3 regions of the Corynebacterium sp. 21KM1197 genome follow, and region 1 is predicted to be linked to each of the others. Evidence: riboswitches for the same ligand, from Rfam matches in the RefSeq annotation. Region 1 holds a riboswitch; each other region holds the start of a gene.
What was found. Region 1 has a riboswitch for thiamine pyrophosphate ahead of OLW90_RS07030 (thiamine phosphate synthase). Riboswitches for the same ligand answer to the same signal wherever they lie in the genome.

Region 1 (7,626 bases):
AATTCCGCAAGATCTAGGAGGTCGTTGCGATAAGCACGGATAGTTGCCTCCGCTCGGCCCAACACCAAGCGCTGGTATTCGGCAAAGTCCTCCACTGCCTCACGCACCTGAGTCGCCACAGCCTCGCTCATGGGTGCTTATTTTAGGTTCCCTCGGCTTTTCCTTCCATACAACGCCTGCCTCAAAGCCTGCCCGACCCCTCAATCAGTGTTTCCCCCGCCTCCCATCACGCGGCACCACTGATTTCCGGTCAAGGTCACCAGGTTTTTGGTGCTCAACTCCACCAATAGATGAACGGTAAGCGGCAGGGAGAGCCCTGCCTGCCGGGCAATCTCCTGTGTCTCCTCGCCACCAGATACGGGGAGGGCATCAAAAACGCGCAGTTCGTTCCTGCTGAGGGCTTGAATGGAATCGGGCGCATAACTCAACTCGTATTGCTCGGCCACGTCCACGGCCCCCACGGCGCTTAATAGCCCTCGAATATCATCCGCGCTGGTGACCAACTGCGCTCGACCCTCTCTAATGCGCTCGTGGCAGCCCAAAGAACCCACGCCCGTAATCGGGCCCGGCACCGCCATGGCAATCCGCCCCAGGCCCTCCGCCCAGCTCAGCGTGTTCAGGGCCCCAGAGCGCCAGGCCGCCTCCACCACCACGGTTCCTTGGCTTAAGGCCGCCACCAGCCTGTTGCGGGTAAGAAAGCGGTGACGCTGCGGAGGAACCTCCGGCGGATACTCCGTGACCACCGCACCGGTCTGCGCGATGGCGTCGAAAAGCCTGGCGTGCCGGGCTGGATAGGTCCGGTCTATCCCGCAAGCGGCAATCACCACCGTGGCTCCCCCGCAACGCAACGCCGTCTGGTGTGCCTCGGCGTCAATGCCCAGGGCCCCGCCGGAGATCACCGTCCATTTGTGCTGGGCCAGCCCCTGTACCAGGTGGGCCGTGGCCTGCGCGCCATAACGCGATTGTGCCCTGGTGCCCACCACGGCCACGGCCTGCGCGCAGAGGTGGCTGAGGTTCCCACCCCGCACCCACAAGGCATGGGGAGCCACGGCGTCGGATTGGTAGGTGCGCAGGTGGGTGCTTACCCCACTGCGGGCAAAGCCAAAGGCATGATCGAGTTGTTGCTCGGGCCATTCCGGGTGTCCGGGATGAATCAAGCGAGCACCGCGCTCGCGCGCCAAAATGAGATCCTGCTCCGCCCTATCCCAGTCATAGCGCGTGGCGGTCTGGCCCAAAAGATCCCCCACCCACCTCTTGCGCCTGCGTATCCCCTCCGCGATGGCCGGGGCCTCGCGCCCCTGGGCCAAGAGGTCGGTGAGTTCCCGGGAGGGACCCTCCACCACGCGGGAAAGATAGGCAAAGGCCAGTTCCTGCTCAGAAAACATCGTGATTATTCCTTTAACGATCCGTGGAGGTCTATTGCCTCCGAGACTTCCGTTATCCCCGGCTGGGCTCCCCCGGACAGATCGCTAAGCGTCCAGGCCACGGCCAGGGCGCGATCTACCGCGCGCTGGCTCAGCGTTCCCTGAGCCAGGTATGCCTCCAGAAGCAACATGGCCTCCTCCGTGGCCGGAAAATGCCGCCGCAGCACCGGAGGAGGGACCTCGGACGTGCACCGCTCGTCTCTCCCGGCGGCGCGCCACCGCGCGCGGGAACGCTGCCTGGCCTGGGCTACATTTGCCGCTAACTCCGCGCTGCTGCGGGAGGAATCGGTGCGCAGATGCGCACCCACGGCGCTGGTGCGCACGATGATGTCCAGGCGATCGCGCAGCGGGCCGGAAAGGTTATCCAGGTAGGTGGCTCGCTGCCGGGGCAGGCATCGGCACGCCTGGGGATCATTGGCCGCGCACCGGCAGGGATTGGCGGCCAGCACCAGTTGGAATCGTGCGGGAAAAAGATATTCGCGGTGGGCGCGGATCAACCGCACCTGGGCGTTATCCAAGGGGGTACGCAGCCCGTCGAGCACCGCGGCGGGGATCTCGGATACCTCGTCGAGGAAGAGAATCCCGTGATGGGCCAGGGTCACCGCACCCGGGCGGGGTATCCCGCTGCCGCCGCCCAGCAGCCCCGCCCTGCTGATGGAGTGGTGCGGGGCGATAAACGGCGGGTAAGACACCGGCCCGCTAAAGGAGGGCGCGGCCACCGAATGCACCGCCGTGGCCTCTAGCGTTTGGCGTTGCGTCAAGGCCGGAAGAATCGTGGGTAATCTTTGGGCAATCATGGATTTTCCCGAACCGGGCGGCCCGATGAGCATGAAGTGGTGCCCACCGGCGGCGGCCACCTCGGCGGCGCGCACCGCTCGGTGTTGGCCCGCGATCTCGGAAAAGTCACCGAGGTTCTGCGCCGCAGGGCCACCGCTTTCCCGCCGCGCACGCGGTAATTCCCGCTCGCCGCGCGCCCATTCCACCACCGCCATCAGGCTCGGGGCCACCAACACCTCCGTGGCGCCCACCAAGGCGGCCTCCGCCTCATTGCCCGGCGGCACCACCGCGCGCCTAAGCCCCTGGCGCTGCGCTCCTAGTAGCGCGGGTAACGCCCCGGAGACGGGCCGCAGGGTACCATCGAGCGCCACCTCGCCCAGTAAGAGCGTGGAACCAAGGCGTCGGCGCGCCTCCTCCGCCTGCTCTCCCACCATCATCGCGCTGAGAACGGCCAGGGTGATCGAGAGGTCAAAGTGCCCTCCCGATTTAGGTAGGGAGGCCGGGGAAAGGGAGACGATGATCTTGGTGCGCGGCCAGGCCAGGCCGCTGTTCGCTACCGCCGTGCGGATACGGTCGCGCGATTCGCGCACGGAGGCGTCGCCAAGCCCCACCATGTACATTCCCGGCAGACCGGGACCGATATTTGCCTCCACGGTCACGGGGTGGGCCCGCACGCCGTGCAGGGCCATCGTGTGCGTTCTACCCAGGCGGCAGGGACTCAGCAGACCAGCGGGCACCGGAATCCACCCCCTCGTAGCACTGGGCGTCAAAGACCAGGCGCTCGCAGCGCGAATCCCGGTGCCGCCCCACCACGGTGAGCGCGAGGACGTCGAAACGCACCTGCGCCCAGGGCTTATCGCGCAACCACTCGGCGGCGGCACGGCGCATGCGCGATAATTTGCGGCGATCCACCGCCTCTGCAGCACCGAAATCGCGCCCGCTGCGGGTTTTGACCTCCACGAACACCACGGTTCCCCCGGGCTCGCGCGCGATGAGGTCAATCTCCCCCGAGGCGCACCGCACGTTCATGTTCAGTACGCGCGCCCCGCGCTCGCGGTAATACGCCGCGGCGAAGGCCTCCCCCTGCTGGCCCAATGTCATTGCTGTTGTCTTTGCCATGACCGCCAGCCTGCCCCGCCGCACCGGTCCTCACCGCAGGACGCAAAAAGGTGTGTGGATAACCCCGGTTATCCACACACCCTGGACGCTCGGTTTTACTCCGGCACCACCAGGTCTGGCTTATCCAGTTCCTCGATGTTCACGTCCTTGAACGTAATGACCCGCACGTACCGCACGAATCGGGCGGGCCGGTACATGTCCCACACCCAGGCGTCGGACATGCGCACCTCGTAATACACATCCGCGCCGTTGCCGTGCGGAATTAACTCCACGGCATTGGCCAGGTAAAAGCGGCGCTCCGTTTCCACCACGTAGGAGAACTGGCTGACCACATCGCGGTACTCGCGGTAAAGGGACAACTCCGCCTCGGCCTCATAGTTTTCCAGCTCTTCGGCACTCATCGCTCTCCTGTTCCTTCCTCATCTCAACGCTCACCCCTTGTCCCGCAGAAGCACCACGGAACTCGATGCGCTCAGCGCGCGCCCTGGGCGTGGAGCCACTGGGAGTGAGCGGCGCTCACATTGGAGTAAGTGTATCTATGCTCCGGGCTCGCCCCGTGGCGGCGCACCGCGTCCATGTGCGCCTTTGTGCCATATCCCTTGTGCCCCGCAAAGCCATACCCCGGATAGCGCTCGTCCAGTTCCGCCATCATGCGATCCCTGGTGACCTTGGCCAACACGCTCGCCGCCGCAATACACCGGGCGGCGGCGTCCCCGCCGATGATCGGCAGGTGCGGCTGGCGCATGCCGGGAATCTTCACGGCATCGCTGAGCACGTATCCGGGCACGGTATCCAGGGCCACCACCGCGCGGCGCATACCGGAAACATTGGCGTGCTGGATACCGTAGGAATCAATGTCCTGGGCGCTGACCACCACCACGGCCCAGGCAAGCGCGTGGTGCTTGATTAAGGGGAAAAGGCGCTCGCGCGCGGCCGGGGTGAGCTTTTTGGAATCGGTGAGGCGGTCCAACTCCGCGATGGTGCCCGGCGGGAGCACGCAGGCGCCGATGGTCAGGGGCCCGGCGCAAGCGCCGCGCCCGGCCTCGTCCACCCCCGCCACCGGGCCCAGGCCCGCGCGATCCAGCGCCACCTCTAGCGTGCGCAATTGCGTCAGGCGACGCATGATTAGGCGGCTGCCTCCTGCGCGGCGGCGTCATTGTGAATATCCGGGGAATCCACCAGGCCAATGCGGTTCAGGGGCCAGATCCGCGCCACCGTCTTGCCGCGAATATTCTCCACCGGAATGGTGCCCTGGTACTGGTCGCCCATATGGGCGCGGGAATCGCCGGAATTAGTGCGGTTATCGCCCATCACCCACACGTTGCCCTCCGGCACCGTCACGGGGCCAAAGTACGAGCCGCCGCAGGCCTCGGAGCCACCTTCGCGCTCACCGACCGGGAACTGCGGCGGGTCAAGGGTAAAGGTTTGATCAGTGGGCTCGCCGTCCACCATCACGGCCGGATCGCCCTCCTGGCAGGAAACCGTCTGACCTTCGGTGGCGATCACGCGCTTGACCAGGTTGTTCTCATCGGGGGCCACCAGCCCCACGTAGGAACCGAGTTCCTGGAAGCCGCGCACCACGGGGTTATCCGAGCGCGGGGATACGTACTGCTCGTTCCAGGAGGGGGTACCGGCAAAGACCACCACGTCGCCGGGCTTGGGCTCGGAGAAGTAGTAGGAAACCTTCTCTACCGCGATACGATCCCCCGCGCAGCCATCACAGCCATGCAGGGTGGGCTCCATCGAGCCGCTGGGAATCATGTACACGCGCCCCACGAAAGTCTGCACCAAAAAGACGATCAGGAAGGTCACGCCGATAATCAGCGGAATCTCCAAATACCAGGGCAGTTCCTTTTTCTCTTTCTTGGCCTTAGCCTCATCCGAGGTGTTCGCGGAATCCGCAGAATCGGCGGAGAGAGAAGCACGAGAAGAATCAGTCACGGTTTTCGACTTTAGCAGGCGGCACCCGAGGCTTCCCGATGCCCAACCGCGCGGCCCGTGTATCAGCGCCAAGAGTCACCACCGGGGCGTCGATAAGCCCCTACTATGCACGACGCCCCCGCTGCCCAGGAAGAAAACCAGGAGCAGCGGGGGCGCGTGGGCAATAAGAAACTAGCGGCGTTCCTTAATGCGGGCTGCCTTACCGCGCAGGTTGCGCAGGTAGTACAGCTTGGCGCGGCGCACGCGACCACGGCGGGTGACCTCGATGGAGGCGATGTTCGGGGAGTGCACCGGGAAGGTACGCTCCACACCAATACCAAAGGACACCTTGCGCACGGTGAAGGTCTCGCGGATACCGGAACCCTGGCGGCGAATGACCACGCCGGTGAAGAGCTGGGTACGCTCGTTGGAGCCCTCGATCACCTTGACGTTCACGCCGAGGGTGTCACCGGGGCGGAAGTCCGGAATATCATCGCGGAGCTGTGCTGCATCGACCTTGTCGAGAATGTTCATGGAAAAACAATCCTTACATTTCGGGAAAGAGGACCCTGGCGGCGCTTCCCATGACGGGCGCTCGGCCGGTTCATATCCGTGACATATCTTCGCCGCGTGCTCAAAGCAGAGCAAGCAACCCGCTCATTATTCCACTATGCCCCGGCGATCGCCAAACTCACCCGCCGCGCCCCGCCGCCGCGCTACACTGGCCACAGCCTCACGGGAGCCCGCGGCCAAGCGGGCTGAGAACGCGCCTCACTGCCGCGCGGACCGTCGAACCTGCCCGGATCATGCCGGCGAAGGAAGCAAGGAGAATCATGCTGGATCTACGGTGTTACCTGGTCACCGGCCCGGGGGATGCCGCGTGGGTGGCCACCGCTGCCGCGCGCGGCGGGGCCGGGGTGGTGCAGGTGCGCAGCAAGCCCATCAATCCCCGCGACCTCCTGGATCTGGCCACCGAGGTGGCTCGCGCCGTGGCCCAGGCCAACCCCGCCACCAGGGTGCTCATCGACGACCGCGTGGACATCGCCGCCGCGCTCATGCACCGGGGCGAACACGTCCACGGGGTGCACCTGGGCCAGGAGGACCTGCCCGTGCGGGACGCCCGCGCGATCCTCGGCCCCCGGGCCATCATCGGGCTGACCACCGGCACCCTGCCCCTGGTGGAGGCGGCCAACGAGGTAGCCGAGGTCATTGATTACATCGGCGCCGGGCCGTATCGCCCCACCCCCACCAAGGATTCCGGCCGCCCGCCCCTGGGCGTGGCGGGATACGAGCCGCTGGTGCGCGCCTCCCGGGTGCCCGTGGTGGCCATCGGGGATGTCACCGCCGCCGATGCCCCGGCCCTGGCCGCCACGGGGGTGGCCGGGGTGGCGCTGAGCCGGGGCCTCATGCGGGCGGATAATCCCGAGGCCACGGCCCGTGAAGTCGTTGGAGCCTTTCACCCCGGGGCCCGGTCATGAACGCACACCGACCGGAACGGGTGATCGTGGTGGGGGCCGGGATCGTGGGCCTGTGCACCGCCTTTGAGCTCACGGAGATCGCCGGAAAGGATCTCTCCCTCACCGTCATCGACCCCCACCCCGTCGGCGCAGCCTCCCACTACGCCGGGGGCATGCTCGCCCCGGTGGCCGAGGTGCAGTATCGCCAGGAGGCCTTATATCCCCTCATGCTGGAATCTGCCCGGCTGTACCCCAGCCTGATCCGCCGGGTGTCCGCCGCCACCGATCTGCCCACCGGCTACCGCGAGGAGGGAACCCTGGTGGTGGCCGCCGACCGCGCCGACGCGCACCACCTGCGCAATCTCACCGCCCACCAGCAGGCGCACGGCATGGCGGTGAAGCCGCTGACCGTGCGGGAAGCGCGCAAGGTAGAACCCGCGCTCTCCCCCGCCCTGGCCGGGGCGGTGTCCATTCCCGGCGATACCCAGGTGGCCCCGAGGCTGTTCGCGGCGGCGCTCATGGACGCGCTGCGCCGCCGGGGCGTGACGTTCCTGCCTGCCACCGTCACCAGGATGGGTGAGAATGAAGTGCGCACGGATCGCGGGGGCGTCGATACGCGGGGCGCGCGGGTGGTGCTCTCCGCAGGATTGGGGGCCGCCCGCCTCACCGAGGGCTTGGCCCTGCGCCCGGTGTACGGGGATATTCTCATCGCCCGCGCCCCCGGCCTGATAGAGCGGGTGGTGCGGGGTTTCGTGGAGGATCGTCCCGTCTACCTCATTCCCCGGGGCGAGACGGTGGCCATCGGAGCGACCTCGCGGGAGGATCACCGCGCCGGTACTCCGCTGGGCTCGGTGCGCGATCTGCTGCGGGATTCCTGCCGGATCGTGCCCGCCCTGGAGGAGGCCGATCTGTTGGAATGGGGCACGGGC
Region 2 (7,626 bases), 590 kb from region 1:
GAGATAACGCCTTGAAGGGACTGCAAAACCTCATTACCATCACCGCCTTGCCCTTTGCCCTGATCCTGGTGGGAATGGTGGTGGCGCTCCTGCGGGAACTGCGCCACGATCCCGCCGCGATCCGGCAGGACTATCAACGCCGCGCCGTGGCCAACGCCGTGGTGCACGGGGTGCGGGAATACGGGGATAACTTTGCCCTGGCCGTGGAACCGAGCCGGGAGGAGGAGTATGCCACGGGGGCGGACTTCGACTCCGCTGCCGAGGAGGTGGTGGAGTGGTACGCGCGCACCGATGAGGAGGGTAACCGCGTGGGCTATGACTATGAGACGGGGGAGTATCTGGAGGAGCCGAACGACGGGCCGAATCGGGGCTGAGGCTTTGCGCCTGGTTGGGAGTTGGGTTTCTTAGGGGTGGGGTCGGGGGTAACGAGGGGGTATTTTTGGGTGTGGCCTTGTGTGCGGGGGAGGTGGTGGCTCCGGTGGCCGCGCCTGCCGGGGTGGCCTGGGGTTATAGGAGAATCTGCGGGTGGGGCTGGAATATCCTATGATTTGTACTAAAAACTTTAGAGGAAAGTATTGTGTCATTATTTCCCTCCGTGTATCGTCATGTTCAGCACTCGAAAGTATGGGTGCAATCCAGCCCAAGTTGGCGGTCGGGTGCCGCCCCAAGTGTTAGGAGGTTGCCGTGGTGAAGAAAAAGATTGCGGGAACTATGATCTCCATTGGACTTGTCTTTGGCATATTGGTGCCAGTGGTTCATGCAGAAGAATTGGTGTCTGATTCTGTGGCGGAGACTGATTATGCAGGATATGATTCCGGCGTCTTGAAGGAGGTGAGGGAAAATTCTAACTCCCGTCCGTTCCGGTTCCTTTCTGTGGGTAAAAAGATAGCCCACCCGTATGGTGGAGGAAGATGGGAATATGGATTCTGGCAAGACAGGGTTCGATCCTATTTCAATCATTCCAGCCGGTGTCATGGAAGTACCGTGGTGCTGAATGGGCATAAGGTGCGAAGTATAGATACTGCTCCTGGGAAGTTTTCGGATGCCTCTAAATGGGCCTATAACCTTCCCAATTCTCGCGATGAGTACTACTATAGATTCTGCTGACTAGATGGCGGTCGGGTCGTGCTTGTGTGGAGTGCGGCTTGGCCGTTTATTTTTACTGTTGCTAGCAGTAGGGGTATTTCTTTTATGGGTAGATATATTCAGCGGGTAGTTATTATTCTGTGCGGGGTTATCGTCGCTGCTATTGTCTCCATGCTGGCGCTTCTGGTAACGGAACTCGATGATAGAAATGCCGCCCTCGCGCTTAATCCCGCCTATATTGCGGAGATCGACTTCTCTGAGAGTGATGTTCCGGCGGCCCGGGCGCACAAGCGCCTGGTGGAATTGAACGAGGAATGGGGGCTTGGCCTGGTGAAGCCGCTTCGTCGTTCCACATCGGAGACGTTTGTGTTCTTCGAACATGGTGCGGAGGGGATACCGGGGGAGGTTCCGCGCATGGACGGTTCCGTCTCCGCCGCCGCCTCGGTAGCGGCGCTGGAACATTCGGTACCGGGTGGCGTTTACCTCGTGTTAGAACGTGGCGCTGACTTGGAGGGCTTTTCTCACGGGCTCCGTGAGATGGGCGCGGAACTAAGCCGCGTCGAGGAGGTTTCGGTGGGCGGTATCTTCCGCTTTTACCTGGTGCAGCAGCCGATGATTTTGTTCTCCATTTTCGCCCTGCTGCTCTTGCTTGGGGCCCTCACGGTGTACTGGGTGGGAGTGCGGGGGAGGCGCCGCCAGCAGGAACTATTCTTTGGGCAATCGGCCCGTTTGATCATCGCTCGGGACGTTCTCACCCTCACGCTTCCTTTTGTTCTGGTGCTGGCATTGGGAGGGGCGGTGCTCTTTTTCTCCGTGGATTCTCCCTTTCATCGGGCGGTGCTGCTGGTAGTGCTAAAGATCTATCTCTTCCTCATCGGTGCGCTTCTCACCCTTCTGTTCTTTGCTCTGTGGATGGTTAGGCCCCGGGTGAAAGCGGCGGGGAGCCGCACGGCGTGGATGGAGCGGCTGCGTCCGCTTATCTTCCCATCGAAGGGGCTGGCCATCGCGTGTATTCTCTTGGCCTTTCCCTGGGTGATCTTGGCCTATTCCGATTCCACGTCGGCGCGGCGGGCGCATGACATCGCCTACCGTATTGAGCCCTTTGCCGGATTCGGTGTGGTGGATATGCCCAACGAGGATTTTGAGAATAATCTTGCCGATTTTGGCGAGGTAGTCCTGGATTTGCAGCGGGAAGGCTCTGCGGTGTTCAGTTACCTGGCTCCGCCCATGTCCGTGGGGCTATCGGAAGAGGATAGCGCGCTGGGCTTTGCTAATACGCCGTGGTTGGAGGCGGTGGATTTTTCCGGCCGGGTGGATAGCGATGAGGTGGTGACCTGGGCGGGGTTGCCGCAAAAGTATCGGGAAAGTATCCCGGCGGAGATTTGGCTGCGGGAGAGGGATACCCCGCCGGAGGAGTGGAGGTATCACATCGTGAGGTCCGGTTCCGGAATTGGAATGTTATTGCCCAATATGAGCGGGGTGGAGTTGGTGCACGATATGGTTTTGGTGGAGGTGCCCAGCATTGCGGACTTTAACGATAGTTTCCTCACCTCCGCGCTATCTATGGGGAATATCGTGGCGAGGGATATAGACGAGGCATACCGCGCGCGGGATAGCAGTGAAATTGGGGAGTATATTTCCGTTTATTATATTGGAGAGAACGCCATGTACATCGCTAAGATGTTGGAGTATCGTGAGCGGATCATGGTTATTTCTTTCGTGGTTCTTGTGATTGCTTTTGTGGTGTTGCTTCTGAGTGTGGCGGCGGTTGATTCGGCGCTTAACGCCAGGCGGAATATGCTGCGCAATCTCGCGGGCTATTCCCTGTGGGGAATATCCCTGTCTTCTGTACGCGCGGACATGATCGTGATTTCCTTGTCGATGGTGCTTTCTGCGGCGGTAGCCGCGATCTTTGGAAATCACGGCATTGTTTTTCTTCCCGGCGTGGCGGTCGGCCTCACGCTCGTCTCCGTATTGGTGTATCTGGTTATGGCAAAGAGGACGGTCGCAGCCGCCATGCAGAGGAAGATCTAAGGAAAGGGGAGAATAGACATGATGATTCGCGGCGAGGAATTAGGATTCTCCTTTGGGGATAAGCGGGTGTTTGCGGGGATAAGCGTGGAGGTACATCCCGGCGCCATCACCGCCTTGGTGGGGCCCAGCGGCAGCGGAAAGACCGTTCTGCTGCACACCCTGGGCGGTATGATCGCTCCCGATCAAGGGGCGGTGTACGTGGACGGGGAGGAGGCCTCGGCGTGGCCCGATTCCCGCAGGCTCCGTTTCTGGCGGGAGTCTGCCGCCTTTATCCAACAGGATTATGGCGTGGTGGAGGAGGAAAGCGTGGCCTTTAATATCACCATGCGCAGTTCCCTGTGGGGCCGCACGATCATTCCTGATCGCCCCAAACTCGAAGAGGCGCTAGAGCGCGTGGGATTGACAGGCCGGGCAGCGGAGACCGCCGCGCGGCTGAGCGGTGGGGAAAAACAGCGCGTGGCCATTGCGCGGGCGCTGTATAAGGGGGCCCGGGTGTGGTTTGCCGATGAGCCCACGGCCTCGCTGGATGCGGATAACCAGATGCTGGTGCGCACCTTGTTCCGGGAGGCGGCGGAGAGCGGGGCCGCGATCATCGTGGCCACGCACGATCTGGACTTTGCCCGCAGTTGCGAACAGCGCGTGCAACTGGCTTCACGGCGATAAAGTCCCAGGAGAAAACCGCCCCTAAGCCTCCTCGGCCTCTAGGAAGCGCTGCCACTTTGGCCACTCGCGGGCGGACTGCAGGGCCCCGCGATCAAAGGAGCCCTGCAATTTCTTCCCGTTGAGTTCCGTGGAGGCCACCAGCCTGCCGGAGGGGAAGAAGAGGTAGGCCCGTCCCTGCTTTTTCAGCTCCATAAGCCGCGCGATGGTGCGGTTATATCGGGTGTGGCGGGTAATCAGTCGCTCGGCCACCACGGGGTAGTCGCTGAGCAGGTTGCGCAGCAGTCCCGGCCGCTTGATGGGGGCCTTGGTGTAGCCGCGCGGGTGGGTGAGCACCACGAAGAAGCGGGTGTAGCCGTCGGCCTCGGCAGCGTCGAGGGGAATGCCGCCGGAGGGGCCAAGCGCCCCGTCCACGTAGGAGACGCCGTCGATCTCTGGCAGGGGCATGAGCAGCGGCAGGGTGGAGGAGGCTCGGGTGCAGGCCAGGAGGGATTCGGCGCTGTCTACGTCGGAGCGTCCCCAGTACACGGAGCGCCCGGAGTGGGCCTGCACCGCCCCGATGCGGAACTCGGTGGCGTTGCGGGAGATGGCGTCATAATCCAGCGGGCCGGGCAGGTTGAGGGTGGGGGCACGGCCGTAGATGTACTCGGCGTTGAAGTAGCCGCGTCCGCGCAGCAGGGAGGCCATGCCGCCAAATTGGGGGTCGGCGGCAAAGTCCACAAAGCTGTGACGGGCGCGTTCGCGCTCGCCGGAAAGGTAGTTCACGGTGTGGGTGGCTCCGGCGGAGATCCCGCCCACCCAGCCAAAGCGCACGTCCTCCGCCAGCAGCCTGTCTACCACTGCGGCGGTGTAGGAGGCGCGCATTCCACCGCCTTCGAGGACGAGTGCGGTCTTGGGGGCGTGAATCGTCATGGTGTTCCACGGTACCCGTTTGGGCGCCGCAAGGTAGCACTTTGCGGCCGCGGGCAATGATCCCGCTCACAGCAAACAAATACCCGTGCAGGTGGGTAACGTAAGGCAGAACTAAGGGGTACATTGCCTTGTATGACCTCTTCCACGGCTCGGGTGAGCACCGATCGCCCCGCGCGCTATGCCAAGCAGATGGCCGATCACTTTGGCCGCAAGATCACGGCTCATTGGGACGAGGGCACCGGCCAGGGGGCGCTGATCTTTGATAACCCCGAGCGCCCGGTGCGTGGCGAGGTATCCCTGGTGGCGGGCGAGGGGGTGTTGCTCATGCACCTGGAATCTGAAACGGAGGAGCAGTGCGCCACCTTGGAAAAGGTGGTGGCCATTCACCTGGTGCGCTTTGGCCGCAAGGATGAGTTGGCGGTGCGGTGGCGGCGCGCCGGGGGTGAGGAGGGGAGCGCCTGGGGAGTGGAGGATCTGGATTAACGGGGAGTTTCGCCTACAATAACGGCGAGAAAGACATCAAAAACACGGGTGCCCGGAGATCGACCGGGCTGAGATGTTGCTGCAAGTAACAAACCGTATGAACCTGATCCGGTTAGTACCGGCGCTAGGGAGGATAAATATGGCTCATCGTGTGCAACAATGGCGCGTGGTGGACATCGTGGTGGCCGCCGTGCTGGGCCTGGCTTGCGGGCTGATCTTTGTGGTGTGGAACCAGGCGGGCACGCTGTGGCTGGAGGCGATGAACGCGCTCACCCCGGGGCTGGGTGGCCTGGCCACGGGCGTGTGGCTGATCGGCGGGGTGATCGGCGGGTTGGTGATCCGCAAGCCGGGGGCGGCGCTGTTCACGGAGCTGCTGGCGGCGGTGGCCTCCGCGCTGCTGGGCAGCCAGTGGGGCTGGTCCACCGTGTACTCCGGCCTTGCGCAGGGCTTGGGTGCGGAGTTGATCTTTGCGCTCTTTATGTATCGCTCCTTCAAACTCCCCACCGCCATGCTGGCGGGCGTGGGCGCGGGCATCGGTGCCTTTATCTTGGAACTGTTTAGCGCTGGTCACCTGGCGCGCTCCCTGGAATATAACGTGATTTACCTGGTGTGCCTGATCATCTCCGGGGCGCTGCTGGCCGGTGCCCTGGGCCACTGGCTGGTCAAGGCCCTGGCGCGCACGGGGGCACTGGATCGTTTTGCCGCCGGGCGCGAGGTGCGCGGCACCGTATGACGGCGCGTGGCATGACGGAACAAGAACAACGAGGCAGAATCCGCGCCCGGAACTTCTCCTGGCGGCACGCCACCCGCAGACAACCGGCGCTGCGCGGCATCGACCTGGATATTTCCCCCGGAGAGAGGATCATTCTCACCGGGGATTCCGGTGCGGGCAAGTCCACCCTGCTCGGCGCGATCGCCGGGCTGCTCGGCGGCGAGGAGGATGGTGAATCCGCAGGCGCTCTGGAGGTTGATGGCGTGGTGGGCCTGGTTCTCCAGGACCCGGACTCCCAGGTGATCTCCAGCCGCGTGGGCGATGATGTGGCCTTTGGCTGCGAGAACTTGGGTGTACCCCAGGAGGAGATATGGCCCAGGGTGCATCGGGCGCTCGACCTGGTGGGCCTGCGCCTGCCGCTGGACACCCCCACCCGCTATCTCTCCGGCGGGCAAAAGCAGCGCTTGGCCCTGGCCGGGGTGGCGGCGATGGGTGCGGACGTGGTGCTTCTCGATGAACCCACGGCCAACCTTGACCCGCAGGGCTGCGGGGAGGTGCGGGGGGCCGTCGATAAGCTGGTGGCGCACACCGGGGCCACGGTGCTGATCGTGGAACATCGCCCCGAGCTGTGGCGCGACCTGGCCACGCGTTGCCTGCACTTGGGGGAGGACGGGATACGGGAGATCACCCCGCAGCAGTGGCCGCGCCGCCCGGAGTTGGCCCCGGCCCGCCCGCAGGCGCGGGAGAACCCCGCGCTGCTGCGCACCGAGGGGATCGTGACGGCGGCGGGCCCGGCCCCCGACCTGGCGCTGCCGCGGGCGGCCTCCACGGTGATCACCGGCCCCAACGGCGTGGGAAAGACGCAACTGGCGATGGTGCTGGGTGGCCTGGACGCCCCGCGCGCCGGGCGGCTGCACCTGCACCCCGACCTCGCCCAGGGGCTGAGCACCCCGCCGCATCGCTGGCGCTCCAAGGACCTGGCGCGGCGCATCGGCACGGTGTTTCAAAATCCCGAGCACCAGTTTGTGGCCCGCACGGTGGAGGAGGACCTGCTGGTGGGCGGGCCCGCTGAGCGCGCGGAGGAGCTCATGGCGCGGCTGCGCTTGGGGCACCTGCGCAAGGCGAACCCGTACACGCTCTCCGGCGGGGAGAAGCGCAGGCTATCCGTGGCCACGGCCCTGATGGGAAGCCCCTGCCTGCTGGTGCTCGATGAACCCACCTTTGGGCAGGATACGGGCACCTTTGTGGAACTCACGCTGCTGCTGCGCGAACTCACCGAGCGCGGTACCACGGTGGTATCCATCACGCACGACGCGGACTTCGTGCGCACCCTGGGCGATCACCACGTGGAGATCCCCGCGCGCGTCGATAAAGCCGCCGAGGAGGAGCAACGATGAACCTGCTGCGTGGCGTCAATCCCGTTACCCGCGTGGCCGCGATGATGGTGGCCACCACGCCGCTGCTGCTCAGCCTGGACTGGCTCTCCGCGCTCGTGGCGATCATAGGCACGTTCCTGCTCGCGCCCCTGTGTGGCGTGGGCTGGGGCGCGCTGCTGCGCCGCAGCCTGCCGCTGCTGCTTATCGCCCCGATCACGGGTATCTCCATGCTGCTGTATGCGCGCCCCGGAGGGCGGGAGTATTTCTCCTTCCTCGCCATTCACATCACGGATAATTCCCTGACGCTTAGCCTCGCCATCGTGCTGCGCGTGCTGGCGCTGGGCCTGCCGGTGATGGTGCTCT
Region 3 (7,626 bases), 320 kb from region 1:
CGTCGGCGGCGTAGGCCGCCTGCCCCGCGCCCACGAGGAGGTGATCGGCCCCGTCGAGGCTGATGAAGCTCTTGGGTTGGTGGGCGGCGCGGTAGATGGATTGGGCGTTGCCGATATTCACCACCTCGTCCTCCGGGGAGTGCATGACCAGCAGGGGCACGCGCAGGTCGCGGAGGCGATCGCGTTGTTGCTGGCCACAGATGTCCTCGATGAACTCGCTGCTTAGTTCCAGGGTCTTGCCGCCGATGGTCACCTCGGCGCGGCCCCGCTGGCGGATCGCGTCCACGTCCCCGGCAAAGAGGTCGGCCACGTGCCCGGGGTCGAAGGGCGCGGCGATGCTCACCACGGCGCTCAGCCCCTCGATGTCACCGGCGGCGGCGAGCGCGGCCGCCCCGCCGAGGGAGTGCCCGATGAGCAGGTCCGGGGCGCCGACGTTCTCCCTCATCCATTCCGCGGCCTGGCGCAGGTCGTGGACGTTGGAGGTGAAGTCCATCTCGGAGAAGTCCAGGCGCAGCACCGTGTAGCCCACCTCGGTGAGGCGGCGGGAGATGCGCACGGCGGCGGGAGACTTGGCGGAGCAGGCAAAGCAGTGGGCGAAGAGGGCGTATCCGCGCACCGCCCCCTCAGGACGGTCGATCACGGCGTGGGCGGTATCAATGCTTATCACGATGTTCTTTGTAGCAGATGGCTCGCGGCGCGGCTGGCCGCCAGCAGCCAGTGCACCACGAGGAGGCACAGCAGCCCGAGGCTGACCGCGTGGAGAGCCCCGCTGCCGCCGCTGAGTACAAAGGCACCGGCGCCGCAGGTGGCCACGGGGAAGGTGGAGGCCCACCACGTGGGGTTATAGGGCGCCCACTGCGGGATACTGCTCCAGTGCCGCCACGCCGCCCAACAGGCCAGGGGCACGCCTATGCCCAGCACCACCCAGCCGTAGGCGCGCGGCCCGCCCAGGGTGAGCACGGCCACCACGGATTGCCCCACGATGCCCAGGGGTATCCAGCAGGTGGCCGCCAGGGGCGCGGGCGGGCCGAGCGGCAGCATGCGGCGGTACACCAGGATAAAGGCGGGAATGGCCCCGGTGATGGCGAGCGCGCACAGCGCCCAGCCCACGGCCCTGGCTATCGACGCCCCCGCTAACTCCCCCGAGGCCGCCCACTGAGCAAACCCCACGGCGGGCACCACGGGGGACATGACGGGAAAGAGCGAGAGGAAGTTTGGTTCCTTCCGCAGCACCGGCCAGTAGGAGATATTGGCGCTCACACAGATGATCGCACCGAGGACCACCAGTGCCGCGTGCAGCCACCACTGGTGGGTGAGCGCGGTCTGGGCGGTGCCCACGGTGGTGATGGACATTCCTAATAACGCCCAGGCGGGCATGGCCACGCGCTGAAGCGGGGGTATTCGGTGGCGCGCCCAGCCTGCGAGAATGGCAAGGATCAGGGCGGCGGCCAGAATCAGGGCGAGGGCGGACACGACATTCCAGCCGTGCAGGCGGCTGAGCGTGGCCAATCCCCCGGTGCCCAGGGCGGCACCGGCCCAGGCGGGGCCGAGGGGTGGGAGGTTTCCTTTTTTCATAGTCCTCTATCCAACGCGAGGCGCGGCGGCGGGCACGCAATTATTTTCATCTCACAATACAGGATTTGCCATCCCATAATACGGGAAACTATCGTGTGGCCATGACCACTCCCCCTACCCTCACCCGGCGCGATCGGGCCCGCGTTGTCACCGCCTCCACCGTGGGCACCACCATCGAGTTCTATGACTTCTATATCTATGCCACCGCCACCGTCGCGGTCTTTCCCTACCTCTTCTTCCCCAAGTCGGAGAACCCCACCATCGGGCTGCTGGCCTCCTTTGCCACCTTTGGCCTGGCATTCTTGGCCCGGCCGCTGGGCTCCATCGTTTTCGGCCACTTTGGCGATGTGATTGGCCGCAAGGCCACGCTGGTCTTTGCCCTTTTAACCATGGGCATTGCCACCTTCCTCATCGGCCTGCTGCCCACGTATCACCAGATCGGCATCGCGGCCCCGGCACTGCTGGCGCTGATGCGCTTTTGTCAGGGCCTCGGCCTGGGCGGCGAGTGGTCCGGCGCGGCCCTGCTCGCCACCGAGACCGCCGAGGAGGGCAAGCGCGCCTGGGCCGCCATGTGGCCGCAATTGGGCGCGCCCTTTGGGTTCCTTCTGGCCAACGGCCTCTTTTTGATCCTGGTCACGGCCTTTGATTACACCAACGGGGATATGGATAACGCTTTTATGGTGTGGGGTTGGCGCATTCCCTTCCTGGCCTCCGCGGTCATGGTGGCCGTGGGGCTCTACGTGCGCCTGCGCCTAGAGGAGACGCCGGTGTTCCAACAGGCCATCGACCAGAACAAGCGCGTGTCCTCCCCGCTGAAGGAGGTATTCCGCACCGCCGCGCGGCCGCTGGTGATCGGCACCTTTGTAATGGTGGGCTGCTATACCCTCTTCTACCTGGTCACCACGTGGATTCTTTCCTACGGCATCAATGAGCACGGCCTGCAATTTGAGTACACGGCCTTCCTCAAACTCCAGCTCATCTCCATCTTCGCGTTCATCGCCGGAGTGCCGCTGTCCGGCTGGCTGGCCGATAAGTTTGGCCGCAGGCCCACCCTGCTGTGGGTCACGGTGGCCATGATCGTGTTCAGCGCCAGTTTCTCCCTGTTCCTGCACCAGCAGACCGCCACCACCGGCAGCGTCCTAGCCTTCCTCACCATCGGCATGTTCCTCATGGGTCTGATCTTTGGCCCCATGTCCGCGGTGCTGCCGGAACTCTTCCCCACCAATGTGCGCTACACCGGCTCCGGCATTTCCTATAACGTCGCCTCGATCCTGGGCGCGGCCATCGCCCCCTTCATCGCCACCGCCCTGGCCGCCAACTATGGCGTGACCTACGTGGGCCTCTACCTCGGCGTGGTTTCCGCTGTCTCCTTGGTGGCCATCCTGGTCATGCGCGAGACCCGCGAGCAGGACATGACCACCATCTAGCGCCCCCGCCTGCGGCGGTGGGTCAGCGTGAACTGCACGGCCTCGATCCGGCCGAGGTCCAGCAGCGCCCGCCGCAGCGCGAACTGGAAGCGCCACAACCGACGAAACACCGGGTCAAATCCCGCCGCGGCGGCCTCGCGGGAGTGCCCCTCAAAGCACTCCGATTGCATCTTCAACGCCAGGCAGTAGTGCTCGGCAAAGTGCCGCTGCCCCACCACCCGCAGCCTGCTGGACTGATCCGCAAGCCGGTGCACCTCCTCCACCGTGGGGTATTCCAGCCCCGGCCAGATATAGGCGCGCAGCACATCCAGGCTGCGCTGCGCCGCAGCATCAAACTCCGGGGTGGCCGCCAGGGTCTGCACCGCGCAGTACCCGCCGGGGCGCAGCGAGCGATCCAGGCTGGCCATGAACTCCGCGCGCTGCCCGGGGGCCAGGAGTTCCAGGTATTCCACGCTCACCACGGCCTCGGCGGCGGGCTGCACTCCCCCCGGCGCGATCGGCTGCGGCATCGTCACCGTGCGCGCCGTGGTCACACCGGCCAGGGTGAGCCGTTCCTCCATCGCCCCGGCGCACGCGCTATCGGCGGTCACCGCGCTGGGGTGCGCGCCGCGTTCCTCGGCCGCGATGGCCACCGCGCCGCCCGTAGCGGGGTATTCCAGCACGTCGGTGCCGCGCCGGGCCTCGGCGGCGTCGAGAAGCGCCCGGATCACCCCCGCCTGCGCGGTGCCCAGATCGGCGCGTTCCACGGCCACGGGTGGGGCCACGCGGGTGATGTCCACGAAGTGCGTGGCGGGCTCGCTGCCGTGGCCGGCACCGGAGACATAACTGGGCATGGATTCCCGCACCGTGGTGGGCACGCCCGATTCAAAGAGCCCGCCCATGAGGCTCATGCCATCGGCGGAGGAGAACTCCACGAGGTCGGCGGGCAGCGCGCCGCCGTCGTACGTACGGGGAACCACCTCGCCGCGCGGGGGTTTGTAGCCCACTCGCAGCAGGGCGGTGAGCACCTCGTGGAGATCGGCAGCGTGCCACTCCCCGGCCATGTAGGACTCCGCCAGGCCCAGCCACCCGGAGGAGGCGATGCGATAAAAAAGTTCGTCGTGCTCCACCACCAGGTCGGGGCGCTCCGATTCCAGATCCAACTCCGCCTCCGCGCAGGCGTGCGCAAACTCCGCCTCCGCGCGGCGGGCGCGCCTGCGCAGCCGCCAGTCCCGTGGCACGGCCCTTAAACCGGGCCATGCGTGGACGTCGATGGCGGTGAGATGCTGGTCTGTCATTGTGCCTCCGTACCCATCAATACCGCAGCCCAACGATACCTAGACCACACCGAGGCGCGCTAAAACCAACATCGTCGCGCACGGGCTTCTGTGTTTCGGCCCGAATGGGTGGATTCCTGTGGCCCCTGCCCTGCCAAACGTGAGCCGGGCGACTATCATCATCACCACTGAATAAACAAGAAGGTTACAGGAGCGCGAAAACCCCATGTCATCTGCTAAGAAAGCCTATCGCCCCGCCGGTGGTCGCCATCACGTCGTGGTGATCGGCTCCGGCTTTGGCGGCCTCTTTGCCACCAAGGATCTCAAGGACGCTGACGTCGATGTCACCCTGATTGATCGCGGCAACCACCACCTCTTCCAGCCGCTGCTCTACCAGGTGGCCACGGGCATCCTGTCCTCCGGGGAGATCGCTCCCTCCACCCGCCAGATCCTGGCCGGGCAGGAGAACGCCTCCGTGGTCAAGGGCGAGGTCACCGACATTGACGTGGAGACCAAGACCGTGACCACCCACCTGGGCAATTACGAGCGCAGCTACGAATACGATTCCCTCATCGTCGCCGCCGGTGCCGGGCAGTCCTACTTTGGCAACGATCACTTTGCCCAGTACGCCCCCGGTATGAAGACGCTGGACGATGCCCTGGAGATCCGCGCCCGGATCATCGGCGCCTTCGAGCGCGCCGAACTGACCACCGACCCCGCCGAGCGCGAGCGCCTGCTCACCTTCGTCATCGTCGGCGCGGGCCCCACCGGCGTGGAACTGGCCGGGCAGTTGGCCGAGATGGCGCACCGCACCCTCTCCGGGGAATACCGCAACTTCTCCACCGACTCCGCCAAGATTTTGCTTCTCGACGGCGCCCCCCAGGTGCTCCCGCCCTTTGGCAAGCGCCTGGGCCGCAAGGCGCAGCGCCAGTTGGAAAAACTCGGCGTGGAGGTCAAACTCGGCGCGATGGTGACCAACGTGGACGAGACCTCCGTGACCTACAAGGCCGGGGAGGAGGAACACACCATCGAGAGTTACACCAAGATCTGGTCCGCCGGTGTGGCCGCCTCCCCGCTGGGCAAGCTCGTGGCCGAGCAGGCGGGCGTGGAGGTGGACCGCGCCGGACGCGTGCAGGTCAATCCCGATCTCTCCGTGGGCGAGCACAAGAACGTCTTTGTCATCGGTGACATGATGGGGCTCAACCGCCTGCCAGGCGTGGCCCAGGTGGCCATTCAGACCGGCCAGTATGTGGCGGAGCAGATCGCCGCGGAGACCGAGGGGGAGCAAAAGCCCGAGGATCGCGTGCCTTTCGAGTACTTTGACAAGGGTTCGATGGCCACCATCTCCCGCTTCTCCGCCGTGGTGAAGATGGGCAAGGTGGAGGTCACCGGCTTCATCGGCTGGGTGCTCTGGCTGGCCGTGCACGTGATGTACCTGGTGGGCTTCCGTAATCGCCTGGTAGCGGCCTTTGCCTGGGGCCTCAACGCGCTTTCCCGCAAGCGCTGGAACCTGGCCACCACCCGCCAGCAGCTTCACGGCCGCAACGGCCTGAACAAGCTCAACGGCCTAGTGGGTTCGGACGCGGACTTCCCCATCGAGGTACGCGATACCCGCCGCTTCGGAGAGAAGTAACCCCTCTCCACCGTCCCTTCTGCTAGTCTGGCCGCAGGCAACGGGGTGCGCTTAAGCGCTGAGATTATACCCGTGGAACCTGCTCTAGTTCGGACTAGCGAAGGGATTTGTCACATCGTGATACCGCGCGTATTGACCATCGCCGGAACCGACCCCACCGGGGGTGCCGGTATCCAGGCGGACATCAAGGCCATTTCCGAGGCCGGGGGTTTCCCCCTTTCCATCGTCACCGCCCTGGTGGCGCAGAATACCCAGGGTGTGCGTTCTATTCACACCCCGCCCCAGGATTTCCTGCTGGCCCAGTTGGACGCCGTCTTTGAGGATGTCCAGGTGGATTCCCTCAAGATCGGCATGCTGGGCGGGGCGCAGACCATCGCCACCGTGGCAAGGTACCTGCGCGAGCACCCCGTGGGCCCCATCGTGCTCGATCCGGTCATGGTGGCCACCAGCGGGGATCGCCTGCTTGACCGCGACGCCGAATCCGCCATCGCGGAACTGTGCGCCCAGGCGGACGTTATCACCCCCAACCTGCGCGAACTGGCGGTGCTCGCCCACACCACACCCGCCCGTGACCTGGAGGAGGCCATCTCCCAGGCACTACCGCTGGCCCAAAACTGGGAAACCAGCGTGGTGGTCAAGGGCGGACATCTCACCGGCAGCGCGGATAACGCCCTGGTCACCCCCGATGGCTCCGTCCACCGGGTGCCCTGTCCCCGGATTAACACCCCGCACACCCACGGCACCGGCTGCTCCCTTTCCTCCAGCCTGGCCACGCGCCTGCTTATCGACGCCACGCCCCACGCCGCCCTCACCTGGTCCACCCGCTGGTTGGCCGAGGCGATCTCGCACGGCGGGGATCTCCACGTGGGTCGGGGCAACGGGCCGGTGGATCATTCCCATCGCAGCCGACGCCTCAGCGCCCAGGCCTCCACCGCGCCCTGGCCGTGGCCCACGGAGTTCGCGCCGCAGCCCACGCCCGATGATTCCTGGGCCGCCGGGCCCTGGACCCGCGCGCTGTGGGAACTGGCGCAGACTCCCCTGGCGGAAACCTACGCGCTGGACTTTATCCGGCAACTGGGCCACGGCAGCCTGGATCGTGGGGACTTCCTCTTCTACCTCGCCCAGGATTCCCACTACCTGCTTTCCTATTCCCGCACCCTGGCCCGGGTGTCCTCGCGCTGCGATCACCCCGAGCACTCCACCCGGTGGGCCCAGGACGCCGCCGCATGCCTCGAGGAGGAGGCCCAGCTGCACCGCTCGGAGTTGGGTGCCCTCACCGAGGAGGTCTCCCCCACCACGCTGGCCTATACCTCCTTTCTCTCCGCCGCCGCCGATTCCGGGAGTTACGCGGAGGCCGCCGCCGCGGTGCTGCCCTGTTACTGGCTCTACGCCCACATTGGGCTGCGCCTCAGCGAGGGGATCACCCCGGATCACCCCTACGCCCCGTGGTTGAGCACCTACGGCGACTCGGACTTCCTCGACGGCACCCGCCAGGCCATCGCGCGCGTGGAATACGCCTTAGAGCAGGCTTCCCCGGCCGAACGACTGCGTGCGGCGCGGGCCTTCGTGGCGGCCTGTTACTTCGAGCGGGACTTCTTCGCACAGGCCTCCTGCCGCTGATTGTGCGTGCCCTCACCCCAGGCTCTACAGTGTCATAGGAATTACCCCTCAATAAGCAAGGACGCTTCCTATGGCTACTACCACACAGCGCCCGCCGCGCGGCCTCGACGCCAGT

Region 2: linked by a shared signal. The riboswitch ahead of OLW90_RS04195 (ECF transporter S component) and the one ahead of OLW90_RS07030 (thiamine phosphate synthase) in region 1 are both predicted to bind thiamine pyrophosphate.
Region 3: linked by a shared signal. The riboswitch ahead of OLW90_RS05450 (bifunctional hydroxymethylpyrimidine kinase/phosphomethylpyrimidine kinase) and the one ahead of OLW90_RS07030 (thiamine phosphate synthase) in region 1 are both predicted to bind thiamine pyrophosphate.

The regions. Positions count from the first base shown of each region.
Region 1 is NZ_CP123907.1:1,440,344-1,447,969, forward strand. Features, by position in the region: gene OLW90_RS06990 (tyrosine recombinase XerC) at 1-131, opposite strand, end outside; gene dprA (DNA-processing protein DprA) at 201-1,385, opposite strand; gene OLW90_RS07000 (YifB family Mg chelatase-like AAA ATPase) at 1,391-2,890, opposite strand; gene OLW90_RS07005 (YraN family protein) at 2,901-3,320, opposite strand; gene OLW90_RS07010 (DUF2469 domain-containing protein) at 3,416-3,721, opposite strand; gene OLW90_RS07015 (ribonuclease HII) at 3,793-4,443, opposite strand; gene lepB (signal peptidase I) at 4,446-5,261, opposite strand; gene rplS (50S ribosomal protein L19) at 5,433-5,774, opposite strand; TPP riboswitch at 5,967-6,079, shown strand; gene OLW90_RS07030 (thiamine phosphate synthase) at 6,074-6,718, shown strand; gene thiO (glycine oxidase ThiO) at 6,715-7,626, shown strand, end outside.
Region 2 is NZ_CP123907.1:852,242-859,867, forward strand. Features, by position in the region: gene OLW90_RS04165 (BCCT family transporter) at 1-374, shown strand, start outside; gene OLW90_RS04170 (lactococcin 972 family bacteriocin) at 685-1,107, shown strand; gene OLW90_RS04175 (hypothetical protein) at 1,258-3,120, shown strand; gene OLW90_RS04180 (ABC transporter ATP-binding protein) at 3,139-3,783, shown strand; gene OLW90_RS04185 (patatin family protein) at 3,805-4,692, opposite strand; gene OLW90_RS04190 (DUF2218 domain-containing protein) at 4,825-5,175, shown strand; TPP riboswitch at 5,210-5,323, shown strand; gene OLW90_RS04195 (ECF transporter S component) at 5,315-5,908, shown strand; gene OLW90_RS04200 (ABC transporter ATP-binding protein) at 5,905-7,284, shown strand; gene OLW90_RS04205 (energy-coupling factor transporter transmembrane component T) at 7,281-7,626, shown strand, end outside.
Region 3 is NZ_CP123907.1:1,119,404-1,127,029, reverse strand. Features, by position in the region: gene OLW90_RS05475 (alpha/beta fold hydrolase) at 1-667, opposite strand, end outside; gene OLW90_RS05470 (tellurite resistance protein) at 664-1,575, opposite strand; gene OLW90_RS05465 (MFS transporter) at 1,677-3,002, shown strand; gene OLW90_RS05460 (SAM-dependent methyltransferase) at 2,999-4,279, opposite strand; gene OLW90_RS05455 (NAD(P)/FAD-dependent oxidoreductase) at 4,485-5,891, shown strand; TPP riboswitch at 5,923-6,015, shown strand; gene OLW90_RS05450 (bifunctional hydroxymethylpyrimidine kinase/phosphomethylpyrimidine kinase) at 6,006-7,511, shown strand; gene OLW90_RS05445 (HAAAP family serine/threonine permease) at 7,582-7,626, shown strand, end outside.